One region of the Gordonia sp. 852002-10350_SCH5691597 genome, then DNA from elsewhere that is predicted to be linked to it. Evidence: predicted binding sites of a transcription regulator. Region 1 holds the regulator's gene; the other holds the start of a gene.
The links. The regulator HspR, encoded in region 1, represses chaperone genes until heat shock. The targets are predictions, from matches to a motif close to ANNTGAGTNNNNNNNACTCANNT.

Region 1 (7,724 bases):
GTTGTGGATCGCCATGCAATATGTCGACGGTCCCGCCGCGATCGCGCTGATCCCGTCGCCCACGACAGAACCGGTGGTGCCGACCTTCGTCCGGGTAGCCCAACAGATAGCGGCGGCAATCGATTTCGCGCACTCCCGCGACGTCCTACATCGAGACGTCAAGCCCGCAAACATCTTGCTGACGTCGACACGCCCCGACACCGACGCGTTGCTCTCCGATTTCGGCATCGCGCAGCTAGTCGACGACAACCGGCCACTCGCGCGCAACGGCCGAGTTCAGGGATCGATCGCCTACGCATCTCCGGAACTCCTTCAGGCCAAGCAACTCTCACCGGCAACAGACGAATACGCCTTCGCCTGCACGCTCACCGAACTCCTCACCGGCGCTCCGCCTTACCCACGTACGACGGCATTCGCCATCACCAACGCGCATCTGCGCGACGACCCGCCGCTGCTGACCCGACGTCGACCGTGGCTTCCGTCTGCGCTCAATTCGGTGTTCGCCAAGGCCCTCGCGAAGAATCCGGCCGATCGCTATTCGACGTGTAGCGAGTTCGCCGACATCGTCGCCCGCAACCTCCGCGACGTGCCGGTCCCCCAGCCCGCTGCGGGACGTAGGCCGTGGCGTCGGACCTGAGAGCACTTTTCCGAGAGGTCCGACGCCGCCTTCAGCCTGTGATGCACGACACAGCTCGCCCATTGTTAAATCGGACATCGAATCGCCAGTCGAGCGGCGTCTCAAGACAATTGGGCCCATGCGTCGTCAAATCGACGCCGATCGACCGTCGAGATCGTTAACATCCTGCGTCATCTCGATGTAGCGAAGTGTCGATAGCGTCAGGGGCCGTCCATCTTGTTCCTACGGTCTATCGTCCACAAGCGCACGGGGAGTCATGACAGCCGAACCAACGACGCAGTACGACAATTCAGCGCTCGCCCACGAGGACGAGGGCTACCAGAAGGCGCTCAAACCGCGACAGATCCAGATGATCGCCATCGGTGGCGCGATCGGAACCGGCCTGTTCATGGGTGCGGGTTCCCGCCTTCACGACGCCGGCCCCGGCCTGTTCATCACCTACGCCGTGTGCGGCGTCTTCGTCTTCTTCATCCTCCGCGCACTCGGCGAACTCGTTCTCCACCGACCTTCGTCGGGATCATTCGTCTCCTACGCGCGCGAATTCTTCGGTGAGAAAACAGCATTCGTCACCGGCTGGCTCTACTTCTTCAACTGGGCCGCCACCGCGATCGTCGACGTCACCGCTGTGGCGCTCTACGTGCATTACTGGGGGATGTTCGGGGCGATCCCGCAGTGGCTGATCGCGCTCATCGCACTGTGCATCGTGCTGACGATGAACATCATCTCGGTCAAACTCTTCGGTGAGATGGAATTCTGGGCGTCGATCATCAAGGTCACCGCACTCGTGACGTTCCTCGTCGTCGGAATCGTCTTCCTCGCAGGACGTTTCGAGATCGAGGGTGCATCGACCGGATTCAGCGTCATCTCCGACAACGGCGGAATGTTCCCCACGGGATTGTTCTCGTTGGTGATCGTGACGTCGGGCGTCATCTTTGCCTATGCCGCAGTCGAATTGGTCGGCACCGCGGCGGGCGAGACGGCCGAGCCCGCGAAAGTGATGCCGCGAGCGATCAACTCGGTGATCCTGCGTATCGCCGTGTTCTACGTGGGATCCCTGATAGTTCTCGCCCTCCTCCTGCCCTACACCACCTACAAGGCGGACGAGAGTCCGTTCGTCACCTTCTTCTCGAAGATCGGTGTACCGGCGGCGGGAGGCATCATGAATCTCGTCGTGCTCACTGCGGCGATGTCGAGTCTCAACGCCGGCCTGTACTCGACGGGCCGCACCCTACGCTCCATGGCGCTCAACGGAACTGCACCGTCATTCACCGGAAAGATGAACAAGAACGGGGTTCCGTTCGGCGGGATCGCACTGACAGGAGCGCTGACCTTCCTCGGCGTCATCCTCAACCTGTTCGTTCCCGAAGAGGCCTTCAACATCGCGCTCGACCTCTCCGCGCTCGGAATCATCTCCACGTGGGCAATGATCGTCGCCTGTCAGATCCAGCTGTACCGGTGGGAGAAGAAAGGCATACTCACACGGCCTTCATTCCGACTCCCGGGCACGCCGTACACCAGTTACGCCACGCTCATCTTCCTCGCGGCGGTGGTCGTCCTGATGTGTTACGACGACATCTGGAATCTCATCGCGATCATCGTCGGAACGCCACTGCTCATCGCCGGCTGGTACGGCTGCCGGTCAAAGGTCATGACGCTCGCGGCGCAACGCCAGGGCTACACCGGTGAGTATCCCGTCATGCCTGAGCCGCCGGTTCCGGAAGGACCCGAGGAGAAATAGAAGCCCGCTGCACGACGCCCCTCACGCCTGGCCGCGAGGGGCGTCGTCGACGTTGTACACCCGCAGGGCGTTGTCGCGGAAGATTTTTCGCAAGAAGTCGTCCCCCCACGGATTGAGTACGTCGAGGAGTGCGCCGACAAGCATCGACATCGTCGCATTGGGTCGGTCGAGGGGAAAGTTGGATCCGAAGACGAGTCGTTCCGACCCGAAATGGCTCACCAGGTGCCCGACGAGGGGGCCGATCATCTCGGCGAGAGTCTTTCGGCTCCCGATGTTGCCGTGTGGGTCGTGTCCGTAACCGAGAATCGGCATCGCCAATCCGGACAGCTTCATCACGATATTCGGTTGCGCGGCAAGGCTCACCACGCGCTCATGCCACAGGCGCATGATGTCTGCACGCGCCGCGGCGGTGTTGCCCGTCCGCACACCCATCGGACCGAACACACCCACCGGCGCCCCGATGTGATCGACGACGACCGTGGCCTCGGGGTACTCGCGTGCCAAACTGACCACGTCGTAGAGCTGATGCGAATACACAAACGCCTCCAGCACCAGTCCCCGACGCACCGCTTCGCCAAAGCCACGCAGCGCGGACGTCGACGCCAGCAGACCCTCGTCCGGCGTCGAATCGCGAACGCGCGGATCGGGATGCCGTGCCGCGAGCACCCGGACCGCGCGTACGAGAGGCGTGATGTCGAGGTGTGCGTCGAGTTGCGTGGCGAAGTTGGGCGATCGAGGATCGCCGTGCACGATGAGCCCTCCCAACCGCGGGGCACCGTCGAGACCGAAGGGAAGGCCGATCACGTAGCGGGTTTCCGATAGCTCCTCGGCTTCGGCGTCTGCGATCATGTCGATGTCGCCCGCGTATGCGCGCCAGTGGGAATCGGCGACGACGACGGTGTCGATCGCGACGTCCGCGACCGTCGGGACTCCCGCGATGTCTTTGAGGTACTGCTCGGTCTCGTAGGCGCGCGCGATGACCGAGGGTGTCAGCACGTATTCTCTATCGGCCTGTGAGACCAGCAGGGTGAATGCGCGATCGCCGAGCCTCGGCGTGAGTCGTCGCACCCGCGCGAGGCCCTTTGCCCGCCAAGGAGTCTGACGCGGATTCCACTGCAACATGTGCGCGTCGACGATTCCCGGGAGCACGTTTTCCAGGGAGCACGTTTTCCAGGGAGCCCACAAATACAGGATCCCACATCGCTCCGATTTTCGGATCGATTAAGCGTTCGACGGGTGCGGATTCTTTTCGACGGACACACCTTTCGCCACCTCGGGCACCCCGCGCCGACGAGGGGGCAGAATGGAGAGGCTGTCGACGGGGCGGCACGATCGGAGGTGAGCATGGGCGGGCACTCACGCCATGCGCTGCACCACGTGCGTCAGGTCATCGGACGCGATCCCGAAGCGTTCACGCGCGGCGTCTTCACGCGCCTTTTCGCCCTCGATCCTGATCTGCGGGACCTGTTTCCCGCCCAGATGTCGCATCTGCGTGAGGCGTTCTTCGGGGTGATCGACCACGCCCTCGAGGTCATCCCGTCCGACGACGGCCACACTGACCTGGTCGAACTACTCGCCCAGCTCGGGCGCGATCATCGCAAGTTCGGGGTGCTGCCCGCGCACTACCCACTGATGTGTACCGCGCTGATCGGAGAGTTCCGCGCGCTGCTCGACGGCTACTGGGATGGCGATACCGAGGAGACAGTCACCCAGGCGATGATGTTGACAACCGGTGTGATGCGCGGTGCTGCCGAGATGGCGTCCGGGCCGCCGACCTGGACCGCGCGGGTGGCCGAGAAGTATCGGATCACCCGCGACCTCGCAGTCGTGCGGCTCCTCAGCGACGATCCGCTGCGCTTTTCCGTCGGGCAATTCCTCGAGGTGGCGATTCCGCAATGGCCGCACGAATGGCGGCATCTCTCACCTGCGATTCCGCCCAATGAGGACGGCGAAATCGAATTCCACGTCCGGGCCGTCCCCGGTGGCGTCGTGAGTTCTGCGATCGTGTCGACCACGCGTGTCGGCGACGTCTGGAAGCTGGCGCAGAATCACGGAACGCTGCACATCGAACGCGGCCATGATGTCCTCATGGTCGCCGGAGGTACCGGCCTCGCTCCGCTGCGCGCGCTCCTGATCGAGATGTCGAAGCGGGCAGACTCGCCGTCGACGCACATCTTCTACGGCATGCGCTACCCCGGAGAGCTCTACGATCTGGCGGTGCTCGCGCGCATCGCTTCGACCAATCCGTGGTTGCGCATCACTGCGGTGTCGCAGGAATCCGACGACCCGTGGTGGTTGAACTCGATCGCATCACCCGAGGATCTCGGCGTCGACCATCGGATCGGCTTACTGCCAGATGTTGTTGCGGCAGAAGGCGACTGGAGCGATCATCAGGCGCTCGTCGTCGGTTCTCCGCAGATGGTGACGGCGACGCGTCGTCGACTCATCATCGCGGGCGTGCGGGCGAGCAGAATCCAGTCGGATCCCGTCTACTGACGGACTACGCCCCCCACGCGACCTCAGTTCTCGCCTGTTCCCTGGCCCTGCTCGCCGCTGCCTTCGGACTGCCCGGGCTCAGTGACGACGACCGTGGTGGTCTGGATGACCGTCGTGGTCTCTGTCTGAGTAGCCGCCGGGGCTTCAACCGTCCTGGTGACGGTCGGCGGTCGGACCGTCGTGGTGCGTACCTCGCTCCTGGTCTCGGTCTGCGTTTCGGTGACCGCCTCGCCCTCGCGCGTGACGGTTGCCTGCTGAGGGGTGTCGGTCACGGTCACCGTGGTCGGCGTGGTGTCGGGTCTGGCGCTGGTGTCGTCGCCGCTGGCGTGCAGTGCGGTCAGTCCGATGGCGCCGAGTAGCACGGCGACCCCGATCACCGCTCCCAGCGCCCACCAGCGCAGCCCCGTCGCGTCGCGAGGAGCGCGCGTAGGCGTGGCGGCGGCATATGCGGCGGGCTCCGAGTCGCCTGCGCGCAACACCGTCGTCTTCGGCGGGGTGGCGGCAGCGCCCGCGGCGAGCGCGAGAGCAGGCATCTCGGCGATCGACACCGGACGCCCGACCGCGTACTCGAGCGCGGGCGCGACGCCGGGCAATTCTGCGCCCGACCCGGTGCAGACGACGGAACTCAACCGGGAGCCGCCGTCGGCGTCGAGGATCAGTCGAGCGACGTCATCGGCACCCCGTGCATCGGTGACCGGAATCCCCTCGACCGTCGAGTTGTCGCGGGTGTCGAGCAACTGGCCGGTGGTGTTGTCGACGAGCGCCACGCACACACCGTCAGCGGGCCCGCCTGTGCGTGCAAGGTTCACCACCGCCGTCACGCCTGCGCCGCCGGGCGACGAGCGCATGACGGCCAGCATGGCACTCGTGATGTCATCGACGCTGGTGATCCGGTACCAGGGCGGCGTCGACGATCCTGGCGTGAACGCCTGCGCGAGGTAGTTGCGGGTGCTCGGACGCGAGCAGGAGACGATGAGGTGATCGACCTCGAACGGAACCGACTCGACCAATTCCGTGATGGCTGCGGCGGCCGATTCGGGGAGGTAATCGGGCAGATCAACGAGATTGCTGGCCGCGATCTCGTCCCTACCGCCGTTCGAGCGTATGACGACTGACGCGATCTCGTCGCCGACGACGGACACGCCAAGGGACACCGGCGCTGTTGGCTCTGCGCCTGATGCCTGTGTTCCAGTCGTCTGTGTTCCAGTCGGCTGTGTTCCAGTCGGCTGTGTCACCGTTCACTCCCCACGTTGCTATGAGAAGTCAGCCTAACGCGTGCTCCCCGGCGGCCAACCGGCCGTCGGGGAGCATGGGTGGAAAGAGCGTGTGATCAGTCTTTACGCTTGGCGCGTCGCGGTTGCCACACGACCAGAGCGCTCGTGCGCGGAACCGGCACCAGCTCGCCGCCTCGGCGAGCGGACTGCTCGACCTGACTCTGCAGTTCGCCCACTCTCTGCTGCAGAGCGTCGACCTGATTGGTCAGGTCGATGATGCGCTTGATACCCGCGAGGTTGACGCCTTCCTCCTGCGAGAGACGTTGGATCTCCCTCAGGAGTTCGACGTCGCGCGTCGAGTAGCGGCGTCCGCCTCCGGTCGTGCGTTGCGGCGTGACGAGTCCGAGCCGGTCATACGTGCGCAATGTCTGCGCGTGCATCCCTGCCAGTTCGGCGGCGACCGAGATCATGAATGTCGCGCTCGAATCCTCGAAGTCTCGACTCGCCATGACTCATCGCCCCCATCCTGCACGGGGGTCGAATCCGCTCGCCTTCTCGGCCTCGGCGTACTTCTTGAGCGCCTCGGTCGCGGCGTCGTCGAGTGAGCCCGGCACCTCGACCTTCACGGTGACCAAGAGGTCGCCCGCTCCGCCCGAACGCTTCGGTACACCACGTCCCCGGACACGCAGAGTGCGTCCGTCTGTGGTGTTCGGCGGAATCTTGACTCCCACCGACCCCTCGAGCGTCGGCACGGAAACCGTTGCCCCGAGCACTAATTCGGAGAAACTGACCGGAAGTTGAACCTTGAGGTCGTTGCCGCTGCGGGTGAAGATCTTGTCGGCGGTCACGTGGACGACCACATAGAGGTCGCCCGACGGAGCGCCGCGTCGACCTGCTTCGCCCTGGCCTGCCAACCGAATTCGTTGTCCGTCTTCGACGCCGGCGGGGATACGCACGTTAATCGTGCGAGCCCTGACCTTCACTCCGGAGCCGTCGCAGTCGGTACACGGATCGTCGATGCGCGATCCCGTTCCCTGGCAGTCCTGGCACGGCTCACTGAAACCGAACGCGCCCTGATTGCGGCTCACCAGCCCGGACCCGTTGCAGGTCGGGCAGACTCGCGGGCTCGTCCCCGGCTTGGCGCCACTTCCGTGGCACGTCGTACAGGGGGCGGGACTTGTTATGCGAAGCGGTACGGTCGTACCGACCGCGGCGTCTTTGAACGACAGCGTGGTCTCGGTCTCGAGATCGTTGCCGCGACGCGGCCGCGTCGCCGTCGATGAGCGCGATGAACCTCCGCGGTTGAACAGATCGCCGAACAGGTCGCCGAATCCGCCGCTCGATTCACCTCCGCCGCCGAACAGGTCGCCGAGGTCGCCGATGTTGAAATCAGCGCCGTTGCTCGTCGAATAGCGGGTCCCGCCGCCTCCGGGGAACCCTCCCGGGAAACCGTTTCCGCCGCCGCGGAATTGACCGCCGGCGAACATGGCACGGGTCTCGTCGTACTCCTTACGCTTGTCGGCGTCGGAGAGCACGCTGTGGGCTTCAGACACCCGCTTGAAGCGTTCTTCGGCTTCCTTGTCTCCCGGATTGGCATCGGGATGCAGCTCGCGAGCGAGCTTGCGGTAAGCCTTCTTGA
Region 2 (7,724 bases), on a different contig from region 1:
TGATGACCTGGCCGGCCGATCCCTTGATCTCGTCGAGCACGGCCTTCAGCCGCTCCTCGAACTCGCCGCGGTACTTGGCGCCCGCGACCATCGATCCGAGGTCCAACGAGATAACTGTCTTGTTGCGCAACGACTCCGGCACGTCGCCTTCGACGATGCGCTGAGCAAGCCCCTCGACGATGGCGGTCTTGCCAACGCCTGGCTCACCGATCAACACCGGGTTGTTCTTGGTACGACGGCTGAGCACCTGCACCACCCGACGAATCTCGGAGTCGCGCCCGATGACCGGGTCGAGCTTGCCCTCACGGGCAGCCGCGGTCAGGTCGGTCGAGTACTTCTCCAGCGCCTGATACGTGGATTCGGGGTCCTCGGACGTCACGCGCGCGGTGCCACGGACGGCGACGAACGCCTCCTGCAGAGCCTGCGGGGTTGCGCCGTTGTCGTGCAGCAGCTTGGCGACATCGGAATCGCCCGTGGCGAGCCCGACGACGAGGTGCTCGGTGGAGACGTACTCGTCGTTGAGTTCGGACGCGAGCTGCTGAGCAGCGGTGATCGCCGCGATCGATTCGCGGGAAAGCTGCGGCTGGGCACTGGCACTCGACACCGTCGGCGCCCGGTCGACCATGGCCTGAGCCTGCGCCCGAACAGTCGACGGATTCACTCCCACCGCCTTGAGCAGCGGCGAAGCAATACCGTCGGACTGGTCCAGCAGCGCGACCAGGATGTGGGCCGGACGTACGTCGGGGTTACCAGCAGCGGCCGCCGCCTGCACAGCAGCGCTCAACGCCTGCTGCGTCTTGGTGGTCGGGGTGAAGCTGTCCACTTGGTGGTACCTCTTTCTCTACGTGTTCTTGCGTTCTTAAGTCTCCGTGGCTCAATTATGGCCACTCGAGTTGTTCAACGCACGTAGAGTTGAGTCTATTTCGCTCAGGTTTGTATATTGTGTGACGTGCATCACTGGTCATTCTCATGCTCCGGCAGAGAAGTGGCAGTTCCAACGTCGTCAGAGTGATGGCGTCGAGCGCTCCCCTGCGCGTGTGGTGCGGCAGTGGCCAGCAGGATGAGGCCGACACCGCAGGCGGCGACGATGAGCCATCCCGGGGCCAGCACCCCGGAAAGCTCGGCCGATCTGACATCGCTCGCCGGTGTCAACGCCGAGCCGAGCAATCCTCCGGCCACGGCGATCCCGACGGCGGCACCGACCTGCCGGGCGGTCGACGTGATGCCGCCGGCCACACCGGCCCGCTCGGCCGGGAGACTGCTCACCGCGGTGTTGGTGATGGGCGCGTTCGCGAAACCGATACCGATCCCGAACAACGCGTACGCCACCAGCAGCAGCAGAACCGACACGCCACCGTCACCGACCAATGACCCGGTGGACATCCAAGCGAGCAAACCACCGGCGGCCATGAAGCCACCAGCGATGAACAGCGGCCTGCGCGGGCCCCTCGAAGCGACCATCCGGCCGGAGAGTGGTGCACAGACCGTCGCCCCCGCGGCTATGGGAAGGACGGCCAGGCCCGTTGCCATGGGCGCCCAGCCGCGTCCCACCTGGAGGTAGAACGTGGTGAACAACAGGGTCATCGAGATCGAGACAAATACGGCCAAGGCCCCGAGGACGGCCGCGGTGAACTCGGGTTGACCGAATGCCGAGAGGTCGATCAGCGGCGCGGAGCGGCGTGTCTCCACACCGATGAAGACACCCGCCACAACGACGAGACCCGCATAGATCGCCAGCATCGCCGGCGCGGTCCACCCGACATGCGGCCCTTCGATGAGTGCGCCGACGCCGAGCGCGAGCAGGGCAATCAGCAGGAGCTGACCGGCTGGATCGAGACGCCGTGTCCGCACACCGTGCGACTCCGGCACCACCGTCAGCACAGCGACCAGGGCTACGAGCACCAGCGGTACGTTGATCCAGAACACCGACCGCCACTCGAAGTTGTGGAGCAGCACGCCACCGAGCACGGGCCCGGCGGCCATGCTCAGTCCGAATACCGACGCCCACACGCCGATCGCCCTGGCCCGTTCGCGCGGATCCGGCGTCGCCGCCACGACGATGGCCAACGCGACCGGACTCAGCATCGACGCTGCCACCCCCTGCAGCGCACGGGCCGCGATCAGCACACCCGCGTTCGGTGCCAGCGCGCACAACAGCGATGTCACACCGAACCCGATCAGCCCGATCAGGAACACCCGACGACGACCGAATCGGTCGGCGATGGCACCCGAGGTGATCAACAGGCTCGCGAACACGATCGTGTAGGCGTCGACGACCCACTCCAGTCCGCGGGCGCCGATCGCCAGACCGTCTCCAATAGATGGCAGAGCAACATTGACGATCGTGGTGTCGAGCCCTACGAGGAACAGACTCGACGCGCACACCACGAGCACCAACCGGCGTCTGGATGCGCTGAGGACATCGGACTCGGCAGTGGACACAGGCGAACCCCCTTGGACCACTGTCTCGTGGCCTGGATGCGTGAACAGAACGACGTGAGTGTGCACGGGCCACATCAGCGATCCCCAGCGTTCTTGCAGAAACCGCAAACAATCCGGCCGTGTCACACACAGGCCGTCACACTTGAGCGGTGAACCGTGACGCACCGCCGACACCCGATGCCGATGTCACCGCGATCCTGGACGCCATCGGGCCACGGTTGCGCAGGCTCCGACAGCAACGCCGGCTCTCTCTGGAAACGGTCGCGAACGACGCCGGACTCACTGCCAGCACGTTGTCACGTCTCGAGGTCGGCAAGCGACGGCCGACGCTGGACCTGCTCATCCCGCTGGCCGGGGTCTACCGCGTCTCACTGGACCAACTCATCGCCCCACCGCCCAGCGGCGATCCGCGGGTGCACCTGACGCCCTTCCGACACGACACCGGCAGCGTCGTCATCCCCCTGACCGGCTATCCGGGACGGATTCAGGTGTTCAAGCAGGTACTCTCCGCTCGCGCACCGAAGCTCGTCACCCATCCGGGCTACGAATGGCTCTACGTCCTGGCCGGGACGCTGCGCGTCATCGTCGCAGAGCGCGACGAGATACTCACGGCGGGCGAGGTCGCCGAATTCGATACCGCAGAACCCCACTGGTTTGGCCCGGCGGACAACTCAACCGTCGAGATCCTGCACTTGTTCGGACCGCACGGTGACCAGCCGGTGCGGTGGTCTGAAGGACTCACGCACCACCCGTAGGCGCCAGGCCCGCAACCGCCATCGCACCGAGCGCTTGCGCACCCGACGCAAACGGCTCGGTACCGTCCTCGGTCAGCGTGTCATGCAACGCTTTCAGTCCGTCGAAGGCGCCGATCAAGGCGATGGCGACGCTCACCGAGTCGAGATCGGCCCGCACCTCCCCGCGCTCCTGGGCTTCGCCGACTACTGCGCCGACAAGATCGACCCATTCCTGGTTCACCTCGGCCACCCGTCGACGAACCGGACTGTCCTGTCCCAGGTCGGTGAGGTTACGGGTCAGTTTCGACACCGCCCACACCGTCGGGTCGTCTCGGTGAATGGTGAGCATCGTCGGCAGCAGCGCCTCCAGACGACGACCTGCGGGGACGCTCGACAAGGCGCTGCGCACTTTGCTGACCCACTCACGGTTCTTGTCCTCCAGGACCGCCAGCGCCAGCGACTCCTTGCTGTCGAAATGAAAATAGACGGCTCCCTTGGTGAGGCCGGTGGCGTCGACCAGTACTGACATCCGTGCGTTGTCGTAGCCCAGGTCGGCGAAGACCGTCGCTGCCGAGTCGACGATGTGCGCTCGGGTACTCGCCCCCTTGGCCGTTGGTCCCGCAGGTCGTCCCACAGTCCTGCCTGACTGTCTGTTCGTCATCGGTACCCCTTCTTGCACATTCAGCTCCAATAGTTCATCATACATTTGCAATACCGCCCAGTCGGTTTATTTATTGAAGGAGAATCCATGTCCGACTTCGCAGACGCACTGTTGCGCGAAAAGACGGTGCTCGTCACCGGCGCGTCATCCGGGATCGGGCGCGCTTTTGCCCAGCGCGCATCCGCCCACGGCGCGCGACTGGTCTTGGTCGCTCGCCGCACCGATGTGCTGAGCACGTTCGCCAAGGAACTACACGCATCGCACGGCACCGATGTGCGCGTGATCTCCGGTGATCTGTCCCGCCCCGGCGCCGGGACCACATTGTTCAATGACGTTGTCGCACAAGGCCTGAGTGTCGACGTCCTGGTGAACAATGCGGGAGTCGGCGCCCACGGGGATCTGGTGACGGCCAACTCAGCCGACATCGTCTCCCAGATCCAACTGAACGTAACCACCCTCGCCGAACTCACCACGTTGTTCCTGCCGGCGATGACGGCCAGAGGCAGCGGCACGGTGATCAACATCGCCAGTACCGCGGCGTTCCAGCCAATCCCCCACATGGCGGTCTACGGCGCGACGAAGGCGTTCGTCCTTTCCTTCACCAGGGCGCTGTGGGCAGAGACCAAGCCGACCGGCGTCCGCGTCATCGCCGTGTGTCCCGGGGCCACAGATACAGAGTTCTTCGACATCGTCGGCGACGCCGCATCCGTGGGCCGGCGACGAAACCCGGACGATGTCGTGAACACCGCGTTGCGCGCACTACATCGCCATCGGCCCAGCGTTGTCGACGGCTTCTCCAACGCCGCGGTCGCAGCCGTGAGCACCCGACTCCCTGCACGGGTCGCCATCGCGGCCGCCGAACGGTCCGTTCGCCCCTGAAGCAAATGCCCAGGTTCCACCAACGATCGACTAACGAAAGAAGTACCAACACATGTACATTCACGACTTTGCTGTAGCCGCAGCCGCCGCGGTGAACGCCCACGATCCTGCCGCGGTACTCACACTGTGGGCAGAACCCGCCGCCTACAACTCGCCCCTCACCGGACCCCAGGCCGGACTCGACGCATTGCGTTCGCGCGAAGAATCGCTCTTCGGTGCGTTCAGCGACCTCCGCGCCACCATCACGCCGCTGGGTCAGGAAGGACTCACCGGTGCGATGTTGGTGAGGTTCGACGGCACGCATGACGGCCTTTATGCGGGATTGCCTGCCACGGGCAACACGATCGCGCTGGAGATGGTCGCCATCGTCGACTTCGACGAGAACGGCAAAGTGGTCAGCGAACGTGTCATCCTCGACACCGCCGATGTCGCAGCCCAGCTGACCCCATCGAGCTGAATTCTTCTCGTCCCCCCAGCCGCCATCCGAAGGCGGCCGATCACGCTCGAAGACGAGGAGCGATACAGTCGCTGCGACCCGGCGTCGACGATCGGTTCCAAACGACGTCGCTATTCGCGACATGAACTGCGCCACGCACATCACCAGGCCGCGGTAGCCTGCCTCTACCAGCGGCACGAGTCGCGCGACGGTGCTCCCCGATCGCCAAATGTGTGTCGAGTCGAAAGATGCGGGTGCTGCAGCACCCACACCTTCACGTAAGACACACATCTACAGCCCCCTCGGCCCTCGGGGCCACTCAGTGTCTCCACAGCGACGAGCGGGCACACTGTGTTCGGAGAAGAGGGCGGTGAAGGTGGCGTGCGCATCCTTGTAGTCGACGACGACCATAACGTCGCCGAGACGGTCCGCAGGATGATGGTGGCCGAGGGCTGGGTGGTCGACGTCGTGCACGACGGTGCGCTCGGCCTGGAGAAGGCCACCTCCGAGCGCTTCGATGTGATCCTGCTCGACATCATGATGCCGGGCCTCAATGGATACGAGGTCGTGCGGTCGCTACGGCGTTCCCAGGTGTGGACACCCGTGTTGATGCTGACGGCCAAGGACGGCGAGTACGACCAAGCCGACGCCTTCGATTTCGGCGCTGACGACTATCTGACCAAGCCGTTCTCGTTCATCGTGTTGATCGCGCGCATGCGTGCTCTTGCCCGCCGTGGTGCGCCCGAGCGACCAGCGGTGCTCACCGCCGGCACCCTGTCCCTCGACCCGGCAGCCCACGTCGCGGCCCGCGGCGAAACGGAACTCACCCTCACGCCAAGGGAATTCAGCATGCTGGAGTTCCTGATGCGCCACAAAGGTGAGGTGGTGACCCGAGCCGAGATTCTCGACTCCGTCTGGGACGTGAACTATCGCGGCGACGAGAACATCGTCGAGGTCTATGTGAGCTATCTCCGCAAGAGAATCGATACCCCGTTCGGGTGCAAGGCAATTCAGACGGTGCGCGGGGTCGGGTACCGCCTGGCGGCCGACGGAGGCAGCTAGGCACGTAAAGGCTAGTCCAAACCCTGCTCGACGCTCATCCGAAAGCCGACTGCCGCTCCCCCACCATCGGCGTCTGTGATCACCACGGTCCCACCGTGGGCGCGGACGATCTCCGAGACAATGGCCAGTCCGAGACCTGAACCGCCTGATCCGCGCTGCCGCGAGGCGTCGAGGCGCACGAACCGCTCTGTGACACGGGCTTTGTCGTCGTCAGGGATACCGTCACCGTCGTCGGCAACCATGATCGTGACCGTGGCATCCGCGACGTCTCTCGACATCGTCACCGACAGGCGGCTCGAGGCGTGACGGGCAGCATTGTCGGCGATGTTGCGTAACGCGCGTGCAAGATTGTCTGCATCACCGCGAACCCGAGCGGCAACGATTCGTGCGTCGACGACGTGATCTGTCACTGCTTCGAGTCGGGTGACTTCTGCACTGACGATCTCGTCGAGATCGACGTCATCGAGAAGTAGCGGCACTCCGCTTTCATCTGCCCGGGCAAGAAGCAGGAGATCGGCAACCATCTGTTGCAGGCGCAGAGCGTCTGGGAGCATCACGGAATCGACCGTGGCGGGGTCGATGGGCTGGCGTTTGACACTCGAAAGATCAAGCAGCCCAACAAGTGTGGTCAATGGACTGTTCAGCTCGTGTGACGCATCGTTGACAAATTGCAGCTGCTGCGTTCGTGACACCTCGATACGGGCGAGCATCTCGTTCATGGTGACGGCCAGCGCAGACACCTCGTCGCCCGTAGCGGGTACCGGGACCCGTTGGGTGAGGTCACCGCCCGAGATCTCCTCGACGCGTCCGCGGATATCGTCGACGGGGCGCAGCGCGCGCCCCACGAAAACGTAAGTGAGGGAGGCCATTCCGACAACGACGAACGGAAAGACGATGGAGCACAGTATCCCTAGGGCGAGAACGGTGGCGTTGATGGGCGCCTCCTCCGCGCCGACCTGGATGGTGAAAACTCCTTCGGGCGTCTTGACCCCGTAGGCGCTCGCTTGGAATTCCTGCTCGGTGTCGGTGGCGTGCGCGCCGTGAATCGTCAACCGCTGCCCGGCGGCCAACGGAGGCGACATCGGTTGCGAGTAGACGGGTTTGTTGACCAACCTCAGAGCACCCGACTCGTCGGTGATCTGTACGACCGCAATGTTCTGACCGCTCGCGAGCAGCGCCTGGTCGATACCCCCGACCCCTTCAGCCGACAACGAGCTCGCAATCTGCTCTGCGCGCGCGAACGTGGCGGCATCGGCACTCCGCAGCAACACGTGATGCAGTGCTTCGACCATCACCACTGCCGCGATTGCCAACGCGCATGCGACGAGACCGGTCGCGAGAAGCGTGAGCCGCATGCGTACAGGACGAGTCCAGCCGACAAGTCGACCGAGAATCGTCCTTGCACGCTGATACACCCTCCGAAGCCTAGTCGGCAGTGCGTATCCATAATGGCGCTACTCAGCGTCCCCTAAGCTTCCACAGGCAAGGATGCCCCACATGTGTGTCGGTC

Region 2: the regulator HspR is predicted to act here: its motif matches at 911-933, upstream of clpB (ATP-dependent chaperone ClpB).

What each region holds. Positions count from the first base shown of each region.
Region 1 is NZ_LZMO01000269.1:34,713-42,436, forward strand. Features, by position in the region: gene A5777_RS20490 (serine/threonine-protein kinase) at 1-637, shown strand, start outside; gene A5777_RS20495 (amino acid permease) at 894-2,375, shown strand; gene A5777_RS20500 (amidohydrolase family protein) at 2,397-3,497, opposite strand; gene A5777_RS20505 (FAD-binding oxidoreductase) at 3,720-4,871, shown strand; gene A5777_RS20510 (hypothetical protein) at 4,895-6,106, opposite strand; gene A5777_RS20515 (heat shock protein transcriptional repressor HspR) at 6,202-6,594, opposite strand; gene dnaJ (molecular chaperone DnaJ) at 6,598-7,724, opposite strand, start outside.
Region 2 is NZ_LZMO01000046.1:5,087-12,810, forward strand. Features, by position in the region: gene clpB (ATP-dependent chaperone ClpB) at 1-823, opposite strand, end outside; gene A5777_RS03515 (MFS transporter) at 955-2,442, opposite strand; gene A5777_RS03520 (helix-turn-helix domain-containing protein) at 2,592-3,197, shown strand; gene A5777_RS03525 (TetR/AcrR family transcriptional regulator) at 3,181-3,837, opposite strand; gene A5777_RS03530 (SDR family NAD(P)-dependent oxidoreductase) at 3,925-4,716, shown strand; gene A5777_RS03535 (ester cyclase) at 4,769-5,173, shown strand; gene A5777_RS03540 (response regulator transcription factor) at 5,534-6,214, shown strand; gene A5777_RS03545 (ATP-binding protein) at 6,226-7,569, opposite strand.